DNA from 2 places in the Salipiger sp. PrR003 genome. Region 2 is predicted to be linked to the other one. Evidence: riboswitches for the same ligand, from Rfam matches in the RefSeq annotation. Region 2 holds a riboswitch; the other holds the start of a gene.

Region 1 (7,311 bases), on a different contig from region 2:
AGATCGTCTTGATGCCCTTCTTCCACGCGTAGATCTGCGCGCGGTTGATGTCCCGCGTGGTGGCCTCGGCGGGGAAGAACAGCGTCAGCGACAGGCCCTGGTCGACGTGCTCGGTGGCCGCCGCATAGGTGTCGATGAGCTTTTCCGGGCCGATCTCGTAGGCGTCGCGGTAATACTCGAGGTTCTCGTTGTTCATGAAGGCGGCCGGGTAGTAGACGCGGCCGATCTTGCCTTCCTTGCGGATCTCGATCTTCGAGACGATCGGGTGGATCGAGGAGGTCGAGTTGTTGATGTAGCTGATCGAGCCTGTCGGCGGCACCGCCTGCAGGTTCCGGTTGTAGAGCCCGTGCTCCATCACGTCGGCCTTCAGCGCGTCCCAATCCGAACGCGTGGGCAGGGTGATGCCGTCGAAGAGCTTGCTGACGGTTTCGCTCTCGGGCAGCCAGTCGCGGGTGACGTATTTCTCGAAAAAGCTGCCGTCGGCATATTTCGACTTCTCGAAGCCCTTGAAGGTCATGCCTTTTTCCCGCGCCATGGCACAGGAGGCGCGCAGCGCGTGATAGGCCACGGCGGCGAAATAGACCGAGGTGAACTCGACGCCCTCGTCGGAGCCGTAATGGACGTGCTCGCGGGCCAGGTAGCCATGCAGGTTCATCTGGCCGAGACCGATCGCGCGGCTTTCGTCGTTGCCGCGGCGGATCGAAGGCACGCTGTCGATCGCCGACATTTCCGACACGGCGGTGAGCGCGCGGATCGCGGTCTCGATCGAGGCGCCGAAGTCCGGGCCGTCCATGGTCTTGGCGATGTTCAACGAGCCGAGGTTGCACGAGATGTCGGTGCCCAGCTTCGAGTAGCTCAGGTCGTCGTTGAACTCCGACGCCTCGGCCACCTGCAGGATCTCCGAGCAGAGGTTCGACATGGTGATGCGCCCGTCGACCGGGTTGGCTTCGTTCACCGTGTCCTCGAACATGATGTAGGGATAGCCGCTCTCGAACTGGATCTCGGCCAGCGTCTGGAAGAAGGCGCGGGCGTTGATCTTGGTCTTGCGGATGCGCTTGTCCTCGACCATCTCCTCGTATTTCTCGGTGACCGAGATTTCGGAGAAGGGCACGCCGTAGACCTTCTGCACGTCATGCGGCGAGAAGAGATACATCGGCTCGTTACGCTTGGCGAGCTCGAAGGTCACGTCGGGGATCACCACGCCAAGGCTGAGGGTCTTGATACGGATCTTCTCGTCGGCGTTCTCGCGCTTGGTGTCGAGGAACTTGAGGATGTCGGGGTGGTGCGCGTTTAGATAGACCGCGCCCGCGCCCTGACGCGCACCCAGCTGGTTGGCATAGGAGAAGCTGTCTTCGAGCAGCTTCATCACCGGGATGACGCCAGAGGACTGGTTCTCGATGCCCTTGATCGGCGCGCCGGCCTCGCGGATGTTGGTCAGCATCAGGGCGACGCCGCCGCCGCGCTTGGACAGCTGCAGCGACGAGTTGATCGCCCGGCCGATGCTTTCCATGTTGTCTTCGATGCGCAGCAGGAAGCAGGAGATCAGCTCGCCCCGACTCTTCTTGCCGGCGTTGAGGAAGGTCGGCGTGGCGGGCTGGAAGCGGCCCGAGAGGATCTCTTCCATGAACGACATCGCCAGCGCCTCGTCGCCGCGTGCCAACGCCAGGGCCACCATGACGACGCGGTCCTCGTAGCGCTCGAGGAAGCGTTTCCCGTCACGCGTCTTCAGCGTGTAGGAGGTGTAATACTTGAACGCGCCGAGAAAGGTCGGGAAGCGGAACTTCTTGGCAAAGGCCGCGTCCCAGATCTTCTGCAGGAAGGCGGGCGGGTATTGCTCGAGCACCTCCGCCTCGTAATAGCCTTCCTCGACGAGGTAGCCGAGCTTTTCCGTCAGCGAGTGGAAGAACACGGTGTTCTGGTTCACGTGCTGAAGGAAATACTGCCGCGCCGCCATCCGGTCGGCCTCGAAGCGGATATTGCCGTCCGCATCGTAGAGGTTCAGCATGGCGTTGAGCGCGTGGTAGTCCAGCGTCTCGTTCAGGCGGTCAAGCATGGGGTCCCCCAGAAAGCGTCGAGCCCGTCGTTGACGCGGGCGAAATCCTTGGTCGTTCCCGCCAGCTCAAACGAGTAGAGCAGGGGGACATTGCATTTTTGCGCGATGACGCGGCCGGCGAGCGCGAAGGTCTCGCCGAAGTTGCGATTGCCGCTGGCGATCACGCCGCGCAGCAGCGCGCGGCGGGACGGGTCGTTGAGAAAGCGGATCACCTGCTTCGGCACCGCGCCGCGACCTTCGCCGTCGGCATAGGTCGGGCAGATCAGCACAAAGGGATCGCGCGGATCGGGCGTCAGTTCCTTGGGCGACACCGGGATGCGCAGCGCCGCCCGGCCGAGGCTGGCGACGAAGCGCGCGGTGTTGCCGCTGGCAGAGGAGAAGAAGACGAGCCCCGACATGGTCGATCCCTTGTTGCCGATCCCGCCGCGATCAGCTCGCGAGGCGGGCGATCAGGTCCGGACGGAAGCCCGACCAGTGGTCTTCGCCAAAGGTCACGACGGGGGCCTGGCGGTAGCCGAGCTCGGTGACCAGCGACATGGCCGCGTCGTCCTCGGTGAGGTCGATCACGTTGTAGTCCAGCCCCTTGGCATCGAGCGCGCGGGTGGTGGCAGTGCACTGCACGCAGGCGGGTTTCGAATAGACGGTGATCATGCTCTTGCGTCCTCAGCTGCGAAGGCGGGGACGCGTCACCGCGCAGGCCTTGTGCCTGACGCGGTCCTCGCACGCCCCGAACCCTCCGTTCGTGGTCATTCTGTCAGGCCTTCGGCAGGTCTCCTGGCTTGGCGGGTCGTGGGTCCGGCCGCGCCTTCCCGGGATGTCCCAGTGGCTCATTGGGCCTTCACTCGCCGCTTACAGTTGCGGGGGCAGCACCGGTGTTACACCGGTTTCCCTCTTAGCGCCGCGCCGGGCCGTCGCCCGACTCGATGAACCGAAAAGCAACTATATCTAGAACAGGATGCAGGTCATGCGTCAATATCCTGTTGTGCGAGCCCGACTTCAAAAAAATTCTGCAGCCTCTGTGTGCAGCAAGTCGGCCACGGTGGACACCCTTGGAGCGGGCGTTTGCAAGGGGTTGCGCGGGCCATGCATTCTCGACAACTCGGCCCTGCAGGAATGTGCGTTGCCCGGGCCAGGGAGGGCCCCTAAATGTGCCCCTGTCGACGCGGCAACGCGTTCAAGGATTTTTTCGGGGTGTTTCTCCTCCTCCCTCAGCCCCGGAAATCGGCGGCGGCCCTTCTCCTCCTCCCTTGGGGCCGCCGCATCCTCCCTTCCTCCACAAGCTTCCTGATAGGCGCGCGCCGCCAAGCGATCTGGCTTTCGCCCGCCCGCGCGCATATGCAGACATCACGCACCGTCAGTTCAGCCCTGCAGGAGGTCCGCATGTCCCATATCGTTCTCGTCGCCACCGGTGGCACAATTGCCTCCTATGCCAAGACCGAGGGCGGGGCCGTCACCGCCGGGCTGAGCGGCGACAGGCTGCTCGAAAGCCTGCACGCACCACTGCCTGGGATCACCGTCGAGGTCGACAACATCGAGGCCGCGGGCAGCAACGCGCTGACGCTCGAGACGATTTACAAGCTCTGCCGCCACATCGACGCGCGACTGGCCGAGCCCGGGGTCGATGGCGTCGTCGTCACCCATGGTACCGATACCATGGAGGAGAGCGCCTTTCTCGCGCGGCTGCTGGTCAGGTCCGATAAGCCAGTGGTCTTCACCGGCGCACAGCGCCACGCGGGCCAACCCGATACCGACGGGCCACGCAACATGCACGACGCGCTGCTCTGCGCGGCGGCGCCCGATCTGACCGGCGTGGGCGCGGTCATCGTCTTCGAGGGCGAGATCCATGGCGCGCGCTACGTCAGCAAGGTGCACAGCTCGCGCGTGGACACCTTCCGCTCGAACGGCCATGGCAAGCTGGGCGAGATCGACGAGGGCGAGGTGCATCTCTACACGCGCCCGGCGCGCCCGCGCGAGGTGATCGACGCGCCGTCGCTGGACCCGAACGTCGAGCTTATCGCGCTCGGGCTCGGCAGCACGCCGCGCTACCTCGAATGGTGTGCCTCGAACGGCGTCTCGGGCGTGGTGATCGAGGCCTTCGGGCGCGGCAATGCCCCCAAGGGCTTTGCCGAGGTCTGCCGCAAGCTCGTCGCGGCGGGCATCCCGGTGATCCTTGCCACCCGCTGTCCCGAGGGGCGGACCCGGGCCATCTACGGCGCCGACAGCGGCGGCGTGACGATGGTCGAGGCAGGGGCGATCCTGTCCGGTGATCTCAGCGCCGCCAAGGCTCGCCTGCTGCTCGCCGCGCTGCTGCCGCTGCTGCCCGAGCGGGCAGGGCGGATGGAGGCTATCGCCGAGGCACTCGCGAAGGTCTGAGCCTCGGCCTCACGGGACGGCGGCTCCGCCGCGACGTCCGTGCCCGCCGAAACTGGCGCTGCGGTTTTTCGGAGCAGGGAGACTGCTGCCCCGGCCCTGGGGGACCGGGATGAATTTGTGAGATTTCAGAATCCTCTTTCGGAGCGCGACGGACCGCCGCAGGCGCAAGGTCAGCGGCTACGAATCACCTGACCCAGCCGCGCCCTCTGGTTAGACTGCCGATGCAGGAGGGACCTCGGCGGCGGCACCGGCTGGACCAACGGCCCGCGTTTTCGCCCGCTGCCCTGCCTTGTCCCGCGCAAGGATGCTCATCCTATGGGAGAACTGACATGGACGGAAACGACGTCGATACCGGGGGAAAATGCCCGGTGATGCACGGCGGTCTGACCGAGAGCGGAACCTCGGTCACCAGCTGGTGGCCCAAGAGCCTGAACCTCGACATTCTGAGCCAGCACGATTTCAAGACCAACCCGATGGGGCCGGACTTCGATTACCGTGAAGAGCTGAAATCGCTCGACGTGGAGGCGCTGAAGGACGACCTGCGCGCCCTTATGAAGGACAGCCAGGAGTGGTGGCCCGCCGACTGGGGCTCCTACGTCGGCATGTTCGCCCGCGTCGCCTGGCACGCCGCAGGCTCCTACCGCCTCGCCGACGGTCGCGGCGGGGCCGGCACCGGCAACCAGCGCTTCGCGCCGCTGAACAGCTGGCCCGACAACGTCAACACCGACAAGGGCCGCCGCCTGCTGTGGCCGATCAAGAAGAAATACGGCAACAAGATTTCCTGGGCCGACCTGATGATCCTCTCGGGCACGATTGCCTATGAGGTCGCGGGCCTGAAGACCTTCGGATTCGCCTTTGGCCGCGAAGACATCTGGCACCCGGAAAAGGACGTCTACTGGGGCGCCGAGAAGGAATGGCTCGCGCCGTCCGATGGCCGCTACGGCGACCTGGCCGATCCGGCGACCATGGAGAACCCGCTCGCCGCGGTGCAAATGGGCCTGATATACGTGAACCCCGAGGGGGTGAACGGCCAGCCCGACCCGCAGAAGACCGCCGAGCAGGTCCGTGAGACCTTCAAGCGCATGGCGATGGATGACGAGGAAACCGCGGCGCTCACCGCCGGCGGCCACACCATCGGCAAGTGCCACGGCAACGGCCTTGCGGAAAACCTCAGTCCCGACCCCGAGGGCGCCGGCCCGGAGTACCAGGGCATCGGCTGGATGAACACCAAGGGCCGTGGCATCGGCCGCGACACGATGGTGTCGGGCATCGAGGGCGCCTGGACGTCCAACCCTACGCAATGGGACATGGGCTGGTTCGACATGCTCTTCGGTCACGAGTGGGAGCTGAAGAAATCCCCCGCCGGGGCCTGGCAGTGGATGCCGGTGGACATCAAGCCAGAGGACATGCCCGCCGACGTCGAGGATCCCTCGATCAAGTGCATGCCGATCATGACCGATGCCGACATGGCGATGAAGGTCGACCCGATCTACAATGCGATCTGCCAGAAGTTCATGGCCGATCCGGAGTATTTCGCTGACACCTTCGCCCGCGCCTGGTTCAAGCTGACCCACCGCGATCTCGGGCCGAAAGCGCGCTACATCGGCCCCGACGTGCCAGCCGAGGATCTCATCTGGCAAGACCCGATCCCCGCAGGTGCCACAGGTTACGACGTGGCCGCGGTAAAGGCAAAGATCGCGGCTGCCGGGCTCACGGATGCCGAGATGATCTCTACCGCCTGGGACAGCGCCCGCACCTTCCGCGGCTCGGACATGCGCGGCGGTGCCAATGGCGCGCGCATCCGTCTTGCCCCGCAGAAGGACTGGGAGGGCAACGAGCCCGACCGCCTGGCCCGTGTGCTGTCGGCGCTAGAGCCGATCGCCGCCGAGACCGGCGCCTCGATCGCCGACGTGATCGTGCTGGCAGGCAACCTCGGGGTCGAGCGGGCAGCCAAGTCCGCGGGCGTGGAGCTGGAATTGCCCTTCGCGCCGGGCCGCGGTGACGCCACCGACGAGATGACCGACGCAGGCAGCTTCGATCCGCTCGAGCCGCTGGCCGACGGCTTCCGCAACTGGCTCAAGCGGGACTACGCGGTCTCGGCCGAGGAGCTGATGCTAGACCGCGCACAGCTCATGGGGCTGACCGCCCCCGAGATGGTGGTGCTCTTCGGCGGCATGCGGGCCATGGGCACCAACCACGGCGGCACCAAGCACGGCGTCTTCACTGACCGAGAGGGCGCGCTGACCAATGACGTCTTCGTCAACCTCGTGGACATGGGCTACACTTGGGTGCCCGTGAGCGGCGGCCTTTACGAGATCCGCGATCGCAAGACCGGAGAGGTCAAATGGACCGCGACGCGGATGGACCTGGTGTTCGGCTCGAACTCGATCCTGCGCGCCTACGCCGAGGTCTATGCCCAGGATGACAACGCTGGCAAGTTCGTTGCCGACTTCGCCAAGGCCTGGACCAAGGTGATGAACGCAGACCGCTTCGACCTGAAGTGAGGCCGCGCGGAAGTTGAGGAAAGGCCCGCACGTGACAGATGTGCGGGCCTTTTTTATACTGCTCAGATCAGAAAGCCGCCCTTGCTTCCTGGGAGACGTACCCCGGAGAGGGCCGCAGGCCGGGGTCAGAGCCGTTTTTTTAAAGATGGCGGAGCCCGCGCATCGCCGTGGTAGGTGTCAGCCCTGACCCGCCCGTGCCTTGAGCCGGTGCAGAACCTCCTCGCCGACGGTTTCGCCCTCGAAGCGATGCCAGCGCTCCAGCAGCGGCTGGCCCGAGTTGCGGCAATGGTGCGCCATGGCGGCGCGCGCCGCCCCGGCATCCCGCGCGACCAGGGCGTCGACGATGGCGACATGCTCGTCGCGGGAGAAGCGCGCGATGTC
Region 2 (7,311 bases):
TGCGCACCAAGCTGGCCATGGCGGTGCATTCGCCCGAGATCATCGCGGCCTATCACGACGCCATCCCGCTCAATCGCTATGGCTCGGAGGATGAGATCGCCTCGGTGATCGTCTTCCTCTGCTCGGACAAGGCGAGCTACGTGACCGGGCAGACTATTGCCTCGGACGGCGGCTTCCAGTCGACCGGGGTGGGCCTTCCGGCGCTGCGGGTCTAACGCGCGCGGTTCAGGAACAGGCGGATCCAGCGGAAGACCAGCATCAGCGCCAGCGTGGTGGCGATCAGCCCGATCAAGTCGCCCACCGCGTAGATCGCCACGACCGCCACCGAGTCGTCGGGCAGGATATGCCCCGAGAACACCAGCGACTGGCCCGCGGAGTTGATCACCGAGGCCAGCGCCCCTGCCAGCAGCAGCCACTTCCAGTGAATTTGCGCCCGCTGACCGGCGTAGACGCGCCGCCCGGCCAGCGCCATGGCCTCGAAGGCGAGGGGCGCCGAGGCCGCCCCCACGGCGATGGACAGCAGGATCAGCGGCTGGGTCGGGGTGCTGATCTCCGCCGGCGTGAAGAGGGCCTCCGACAGGAAGGCGCCCAGAAACAGCGGCAAGAAGGCCCGCTTGCCGAGCAGCCAGGTCGAGAGCACCCGCACGCCATGCGGCAGGTAGGCCAGGCTGGCAAAGATGGTGAGCTCCGGCATGAGCCGCGACTGCATCGGGGTGATCAGAAGCGCGGTCAGGCCGTGTGCGAGGACATAGGCCAGGATCACCACGGAGAAGTTCTGCAGGACCGTCATGTCGGGCGCGCGCGGGGCAGGGGCTCAGCTCAGCGGCAGCGGCGCGCCGACAAGGTCGCTCCGCACGACGTAGGCCCGCGCCTTGGTGTCCGCCGCCCGTTCCAGGAGCCCGCGGTCGAGAAGGGTGCGGATGGCCCGGTAGAAGGTCGCCTGCGCGGAGGAGCGGACCAGCGCATGGTCGCGGATCTGCTCGGAGCTGATCACGTCGCCGGGCCGCTCGCAAAGTCCATGCGCGGCAAGGAGCACGTCGCGTTCCAGGCGGCTGAGATCTTCGAGACCGACATCGCGTTCGAGCTGGCGCAGCATCTCGCGAAGCTGAAGGATGGAGCTGAGTTTGTTCATGGCAGCAAGTCTTTGCGCAGCGCGGCCATGGGGTCAAGAAATGTCACAGGTCGCCGCCCAGTTAACTTTATCAATTTGATAATCTCTTGGAGTCAGGTGAGCTCCGTGCTACGCAACCGACGTGGCGTTAGGTCAAGAGTGCCTTTTTGACGAGTATCCGTGAGTGGTGGCGCCGCAGCTCATTTGAGAACCTTTCGCCTTGGTGCTTTCCGGCACCAAGGCTTTTCGTTTCGGGCTTCCGGGGACGAAGGGCCGGGATCCGGTCGTCGGACACGCAGGCGTCAGTCTGCGCCGTCCGTGGAGGCACGGCGCAGCAGGTAGGTGTCCATGATCCAGCCATGCTTGGCCCGCGCCGTCTGCCGCAGGGCGATGATCTCCTGCGCGACCTCGGCCAGCGGGCCGGAGCGGAGGATCTGCGCCGGGCTGCCGAGGTAGGCGCCCCACCAGATGTGCAGTCCCTCGGCAGGGAGCCCCGCGAAGCTGCATTCCCCGTCGAGCATCACCACCACGGTCTCCTCGCCCGCGGGCCAGCCCCGCGCGCGGAGGCGCCGCCCGGTGGTGAGTTTCACCGCGCCGTTCACGCTGTTGAGCGGGATCGCATGGGCGGCGGTCAGCGCCTGGATCGCGGTGATGCCGGGGACCACCCGCAGCCTTGGGGGCGGCTGGAGGCGCCCGGCGATGCGCAGCGTGCTGTCGTAGAGAGCCGGATCCCCCCAGACCAGCAAGGCGACCGGCCCCTCCGGCGCGCCGTGCAGCGCCGCGATCCAGCGCCGGGCGATCTCGTCGTGCCAGGCGGCGACGCGCTCGGCATAGGGGAGCGTCGGATCGCGCACGGGGTAGGTGAAGGTGCGGATCTCGGCGTTTGTGCCCGCGGCCTCGAGGATCACCTGGCGCAGCGCCCGGAGGTCGTCTTTCGCCTCGCCCTTCAGCGGCAGCAGGATGACGGCCGCGTCGCGCAGCGCCTGTACCCCCTCGAGGGTCACATGGCCGGGGCTGCCGGTGCCGATGCCGACAAGCCAGAGGTCCTGGATCATGGAGCTTTCCTTGCGGTGGGTGCCCGGCCCCGTTCTGGGGACCGGGCGCCTGGTCAGGCGGTATAGAGCCTTGGCGCGAAGAGCCGGCCGAGCCCGGTGTCGCGCAGCGATTTCGCGGCGGCGAGCGCGGCGAGATCGGCCAGCGGCTCGATCAGCAGCACCAGCATGTAGGCGCCGCCGAAGGTCAGCACCGCGCCGAAGGTCTCGGCCGAGATACCCTGGCCGTAGAAGACCCAGAAGGTGACCCAGGCGACGACCCCGGCCTGGAACACACCCGAGAGCTTCAGCACGTCGGCATAGCGCAGGTCCACATAGGCCGTGTCCGCGGGCACCACACGACGGGCGAGCGCCGCGGTTGCGAAGAGCGGCACCAGAAGCGTGGTGACATTGACGAAGTACATCGGCAGGTCGCTGGGCGCGAAGAACAGCCCCTGAACAAGCAGACCCAGCGCCAGACCCATCGCGGCGGGTGCGGCGCCGAGCAGCAGGAAGAGCGTCGAGCCGAGGATGAAATGCACCTCAGAGACACCCACCGGGAAGTGCGGCAGCACCTCGAAGAAGACGAAGGTGCCCACGGCGGCCATCAGCGTGCGCGCGGCAAGCGAAACGAGGTTGCTGCGCGCCGCGTCCTCTGCGGCGAGCTTGGCGGTATAGCCGGCGGCGCCTGCCGCGGTGACGGCGGCAAAGGCCAGTTTGGCGCCGTCGACGACGCCGGGTTCGATATGCATGATATTTCCTTTACGTGTGGCTGCCCCACCGGCAGCGAAATTGCCCATGAGGGCGGGAAAGGGGGTCGCATGGCAGGTCTCCTGACTCGCAGATCGTCGCGCCTCGGCCCTTCCCGGCATGCCTGCCAGTGGATCTTCCTCGGCGCTCCTCGCTTACAGTTGCGGGGGCAGTCCGGGCCTCTCACCCGGTTCCCTTGCGTCCCGTGCGGGACACCATGCGGGGTCGGCTCAGCGCCGGGCTTTGGTCTGGATGCGCGCCTCCTCTTCGGCTTGTGCGCGGGGGGCAGACGGCTCCTCCGCCGAGATCAGGTGAAAGAAGGTTCCCGTGACCTGCCCGCGCCGCGAGCCGGTCTCGGCCACCGGGGCGCCATCGGCATCGGCGACCTCGGCCAGCGGCGGGTCGGGTTGCTGCAAGATGGTGGAGTAATGGAACTCATGGCCGCGCAGCGCCGCCCCGGCGTCGAAGCCCGGCATCGGCGCGCGCAGCACCGCGCGGCGATAGCCCAAGTGGAACTTGCGGGTCTCATAGCTGGTGACGAGGCCCAGCAGGCCCGCCATTTCGTGCCGCGTGCCGCCTTTGTCGATCAGCCCCGCGCCAAGGGCCATGTAGCCGCCGCACTCGCCGTGGACCGGGCGCGTCTCGGCATGGCGGCGCAACCCGGCGCGGAAGGTCTCGGCGGCGGCGAGCCGCCCGGCGTGCAGTTCGGGGTAGCCTCCGGGCAGCCAGACCAGATCGGCCCCGGCGGCGGGCGGCTCATCGGCGATCGGAGAGAACGGCAGGACCTCGGCCCCGGCGGCGCGCCAGCCTTCGAGAAGGTGCGGATAGGTGAAGGAAAAGGCCGCGTCCTGCGCCAGCGCGATGCGCTGCGCCGGGGGCCTGGGCAGGGCCGGCGTTGCGCCGGGCAACGGCCCGCCCGCAGCAGCGGTGCGGAGCGCGGCAAGGTCGACATGCTCGCGCAGGAAGGCGGCGTACCCGGCGATGGCGGCTTCGAGGTCCGGATGCTCCACGGCCTGGATGAGCCCGAGGTGCCGCTCCGGCAGGGTCAGGTCGCCGCGCCGGGGCAGCACGCCGAGCACCGGCAGCCCGGCGCGCTCCATGCCGAGCCGCGTGAGCCGCTCGTGGCGGGGCGAGGCGACGCGGTTGAGAATCACCCCGGCGAAGGGCAGATCGGGCATGTACTGCCGGAACCCCAGCGCCGTTGCGGCGGCGGATTGCGCCTGCCCGCCCACGTCGAGCACCAGCACAACCGGCCAGCCCATCGCCCGCGCCGTCTCGGCGCTGCTGCCAAAGCCCTGCTGGCCGCGCGTCGCGACCCCGTCGTAGAGCCCCATCGAGCCCTCGGCGAGGCAGATGTCCGCCCCCGCCGCCTGCGCCGCGATCGCCTGCCAGAGGTGTGGTCCCATGGCCCAGCCGTCGAGGTTGAAGCTTAGCCGCCCGCTGGCAGCGCGGTGGAAGGCCGGGTCGATGTAGTCGGGGCCGGACTTGAAGGGCTGAACCGCCAAGCCGTCCTCGGCCAGCGCCCGCAGCAGGCCCAGCATCACCGTGGTCTTGCCGGTGCCCGACGAGGGCGCCGAGACCAGAAGTCCGGGAACCTCAGCCATCGATCTGCGCCTCCTGCTCGGGGGTCCAGCCACTCCACGGGCTCTCGGCGCTTTGCGGGCGGTGGCGGCGGTCGTAGTCCACCGCATAGAGGCAGCTCTCTTCAAAGCCCTCGCCCGCCAGCGCCGGTCCGACAAGGATGAGCGCGGTGCGGGTGATGCCCGCGCCGAGCTTGTCCTCGATGTCCGACAGCGTGCCGCGCAGGATCACCTCGTCCGGCCAACTGGCGCGGTAGACCACGGCGACGGGGCAGTCCGCGCCATAGGCGGGGGAGAGATCGGCAACCACCCGCGCGATGTTCTGGATCGACAGGTGGATCGCGAGCGTCGCGCCGGTGGCGGCGAAATTGGCCAGCGTCTCGCCCTCGGGCATCGACGAGGCCCGGCCCGGCGTGCGGGTCAGCACCACCGATTGCGCGAGGCCCGGCAGGGTCAGCTCGGCGCCGAGCGCGGCTGCGGCGGCGGCGAAGGCAGGCACGCCGGGGGTGACCGAGACCGGGATGCCGAGCGCCTTCAGCCGGCGCATCTGCTCGCCCATCGCTGACCAGACCGAGAGATCCCCCGAATGCAGCCGCGCCACGTCGTGGCCCGCGTCATGGGCGAGGCGGATCTCGGCGATGATCTGGTCGAGGTCCAGCGGCGCGGTGTTGACGATCCGCGCGCCGGGGGGGCAATGGCCAAGGATCGCCTCGGGGACCAGCGAGCCGGCGTAGAGGCAGACCGGGCAGCGCGCGATGATGTCGCGGCCGCGCAGGGTCAGCAGGTCGGGCGCGCCGGGGCCGGCGCCGATGAAGTGAACGGTCATGGATCGGGTCCTTCTGCCAGCGCGCAGCTGGCCATGCGGTCAGAGGAAATGACGCGCGCGCCAAGCAGACGTGCGCCCGGCCCGGCGGCGGCGAGGGCGGCGGCCTCGGCGACCGAGCCGGTGGCGCGTTCGGCGCGCACGCGGGGGGAGTCGGTTGCCGTGCCCTGCGCGGAGAGCTGGCAGGCCGGGACGCCAGCGACCGGCAGGCCGAGAGATCCGGCCAGGGCACGCAGGGCGGGGGCGTCTGCCTTGTCCTTGGCCGTGGCGAGACAGCCCGCCTCCCGCCCGGCGCGGGCCCGGTCATAGGCGTCGCGCAGGCTGGAGGCGCCCGCGCCCTGCCGGAATCCGAAGCCCGCGACGATCATGTGACGTGGCTCCATTGCACGATGGGATAGGCCGCCTTCCAGCCGCGTTTCGGGCCGAGGGGCTGGGCGGACGACAGTTCGATGCGCAGCAGCGCGCCGCCGCGCCGCGCCTGCGCCTCGGTCAGCAGCGCCTCGGACTCCAGCGTCACCGCGTTGGCGACGATCCTTGTGCTCCCGGGAAGATGCGTGTCCAGCCACTCCAGCAGGTCGCGCGTCAGGCCGCCGCCGATGAACACCGCGTCGGGGCGTTCGAGTTGCGCCAGCGCCGCGGGGGCAGAGCCTTCGACCACCCGCAGCCGCCCGGCGCCGAGCCGGGCGGCATTGGCGGCGATCCGGGCGGCGCGCTCCGGGCGCGGCTCGACGGTGCTGGCGTCGAGAGTGGGATCGCAGAGCAGCCACTCGATGCCGATCGAGCCCGAGCCGCCGCCGATATCCCACAGGTGCTCGAAGGGGCGCGGGGCGAGGGCCGAGAGGGTGAGCGCGCGGATGGGGCGCTTGGTGATCTGGCCGTCGCTCTCGAACCAGCTGTCGGGGCGGCCGCTGGCGAGGGGCAGCACCGCGCCCTCTCCGGCCACCGCGACGGCGGCACAGACGGGGTGGGTGAAGCTGCGCTTGGGCAGGGCCTCGGCGCGCGCCTCGGTGCGCCGCTCGCGGGGGCCGCCGAGCGCTTCCATAACGGTGATCCCGGAGGCGCCGAAGCCCTCGGCGGCAAGGTAGTTCGCCAGGGCCCGCACCGCCGCGCCGTCGCGCAGCAGCACCAGCATCCGCCGTCCCGGCGCAAGCCGCGGGCGCAGCCGCGACAGCGGCGCGGCATGCAGGCCGAAGCACTCGGTGCTCTCCAGCGGCCAGCCCATCCGCGCGGCGGCGAGCGAGAAACTCGAGCGGCCCGGAAAGGCCTGCCAGTCGCCGCGCTCCAGTTGCCGCGCCAGCACCGCGCCGGCACCGAACCAGAAGGGATCGCCCGAAGCCAGCACCGCAACCCGCTGCCCGCGCAGCGCCAGGAGCTGCGGAATGCCCTCGGCAAAGGGCACGGGCCAGGCGATCCGCCTTGCGCCCGCCTCGGGGAGCAGCGACAGGTGCCGTTCGGGTCCCATGACGATGTCGGCTGCCGCGAGCGCGGCACGGCTTGCGGAGCAGAGCCCGTCCGGGCCATCTTCGCCGAGCCCGACGATCGACAGCCAAGGGACTTCGGACGTGACAGCCTCAGACATGGAGCCGAACCTTCTGGTGCTCGGCGGCACCGCCGAGGCGGCGCGGCTCTGCCGGGCGCTGGCCGGGGCGGGTTTGCGCGGCACGGTGTCGCTGGCGGGGCGCGTGGCCAGTCCGGCGGCGCAGGCGCTGCCGCTGCGCATCGGCGGTTTTGGCGGGGCAGAGGGGCTGGCAAGCCACCTGCGAGCCGAGCGCATCACCCATGTGATCGACGCGACCCACCCTTTCGCGGCGCAGATGAGCGCCAATGCCGTCGCCGCCTGCCGGGCGGCGGGCGTGCCGCTGATCGCGCTCACCCGAGCGCCCTGGGAGGAGACCGCCGCAGACCGCTGGATCCGGGTGCCGGACATGGCTGGGGCTGTCGCTGCGCTCGCCGGTCCGCGGCGCCGCGTGATGCTGGCCGTGGGCCGCATGCATCTGGCGGACTTCGCCGCACAGG

The links. Region 2 has a riboswitch for cobalamin ahead of G0D83_RS04460 (energy-coupling factor ABC transporter permease). Riboswitches for the same ligand answer to the same signal wherever they lie in the genome.
Region 1: linked by a shared signal. The riboswitch ahead of nrdH (glutaredoxin-like protein NrdH) and the one ahead of G0D83_RS04460 (energy-coupling factor ABC transporter permease) in region 2 are both predicted to bind cobalamin.

The regions. Positions count from the first base shown of each region.
Region 1 covers NZ_JAAGOV010000024.1:13,738-21,048, reverse strand. The annotation lists gene nrdE (class 1b ribonucleoside-diphosphate reductase subunit alpha) at 1-2,053, opposite strand, end outside; gene nrdI (class Ib ribonucleoside-diphosphate reductase assembly flavoprotein NrdI) at 2,038-2,451, opposite strand; gene nrdH (glutaredoxin-like protein NrdH) at 2,483-2,704, opposite strand; cobalamin riboswitch at 2,800-3,001, opposite strand; gene G0D83_RS02200 (asparaginase) at 3,434-4,426, shown strand; gene katG (catalase/peroxidase HPI) at 4,756-6,930, shown strand; gene G0D83_RS02190 (FadR/GntR family transcriptional regulator) at 7,108-7,311, opposite strand, start outside.
Region 2 covers NZ_JAAGOV010000026.1:150,169-157,479, reverse strand. The annotation lists gene G0D83_RS04480 (SDR family NAD(P)-dependent oxidoreductase) at 1-215, shown strand, start outside; gene G0D83_RS04475 (hypothetical protein) at 212-790, opposite strand; gene G0D83_RS04470 (hypothetical protein) at 815-1,132, opposite strand; gene cobF (precorrin-6A synthase (deacetylating)) at 1,414-2,166, opposite strand; gene G0D83_RS04460 (energy-coupling factor ABC transporter permease) at 2,220-2,894, opposite strand; cobalamin riboswitch at 2,948-3,127, opposite strand; gene G0D83_RS04455 (cobyrinate a,c-diamide synthase) at 3,123-4,496, opposite strand; gene cobM (precorrin-4 C(11)-methyltransferase) at 4,489-5,298, opposite strand; gene G0D83_RS04445 (cobalamin biosynthesis protein) at 5,295-5,663, opposite strand; gene cbiE (precorrin-6y C5,15-methyltransferase (decarboxylating) subunit CbiE) at 5,660-6,874, opposite strand; gene G0D83_RS04435 (cobalt-precorrin-6A reductase) at 6,873-7,311, shown strand, end outside.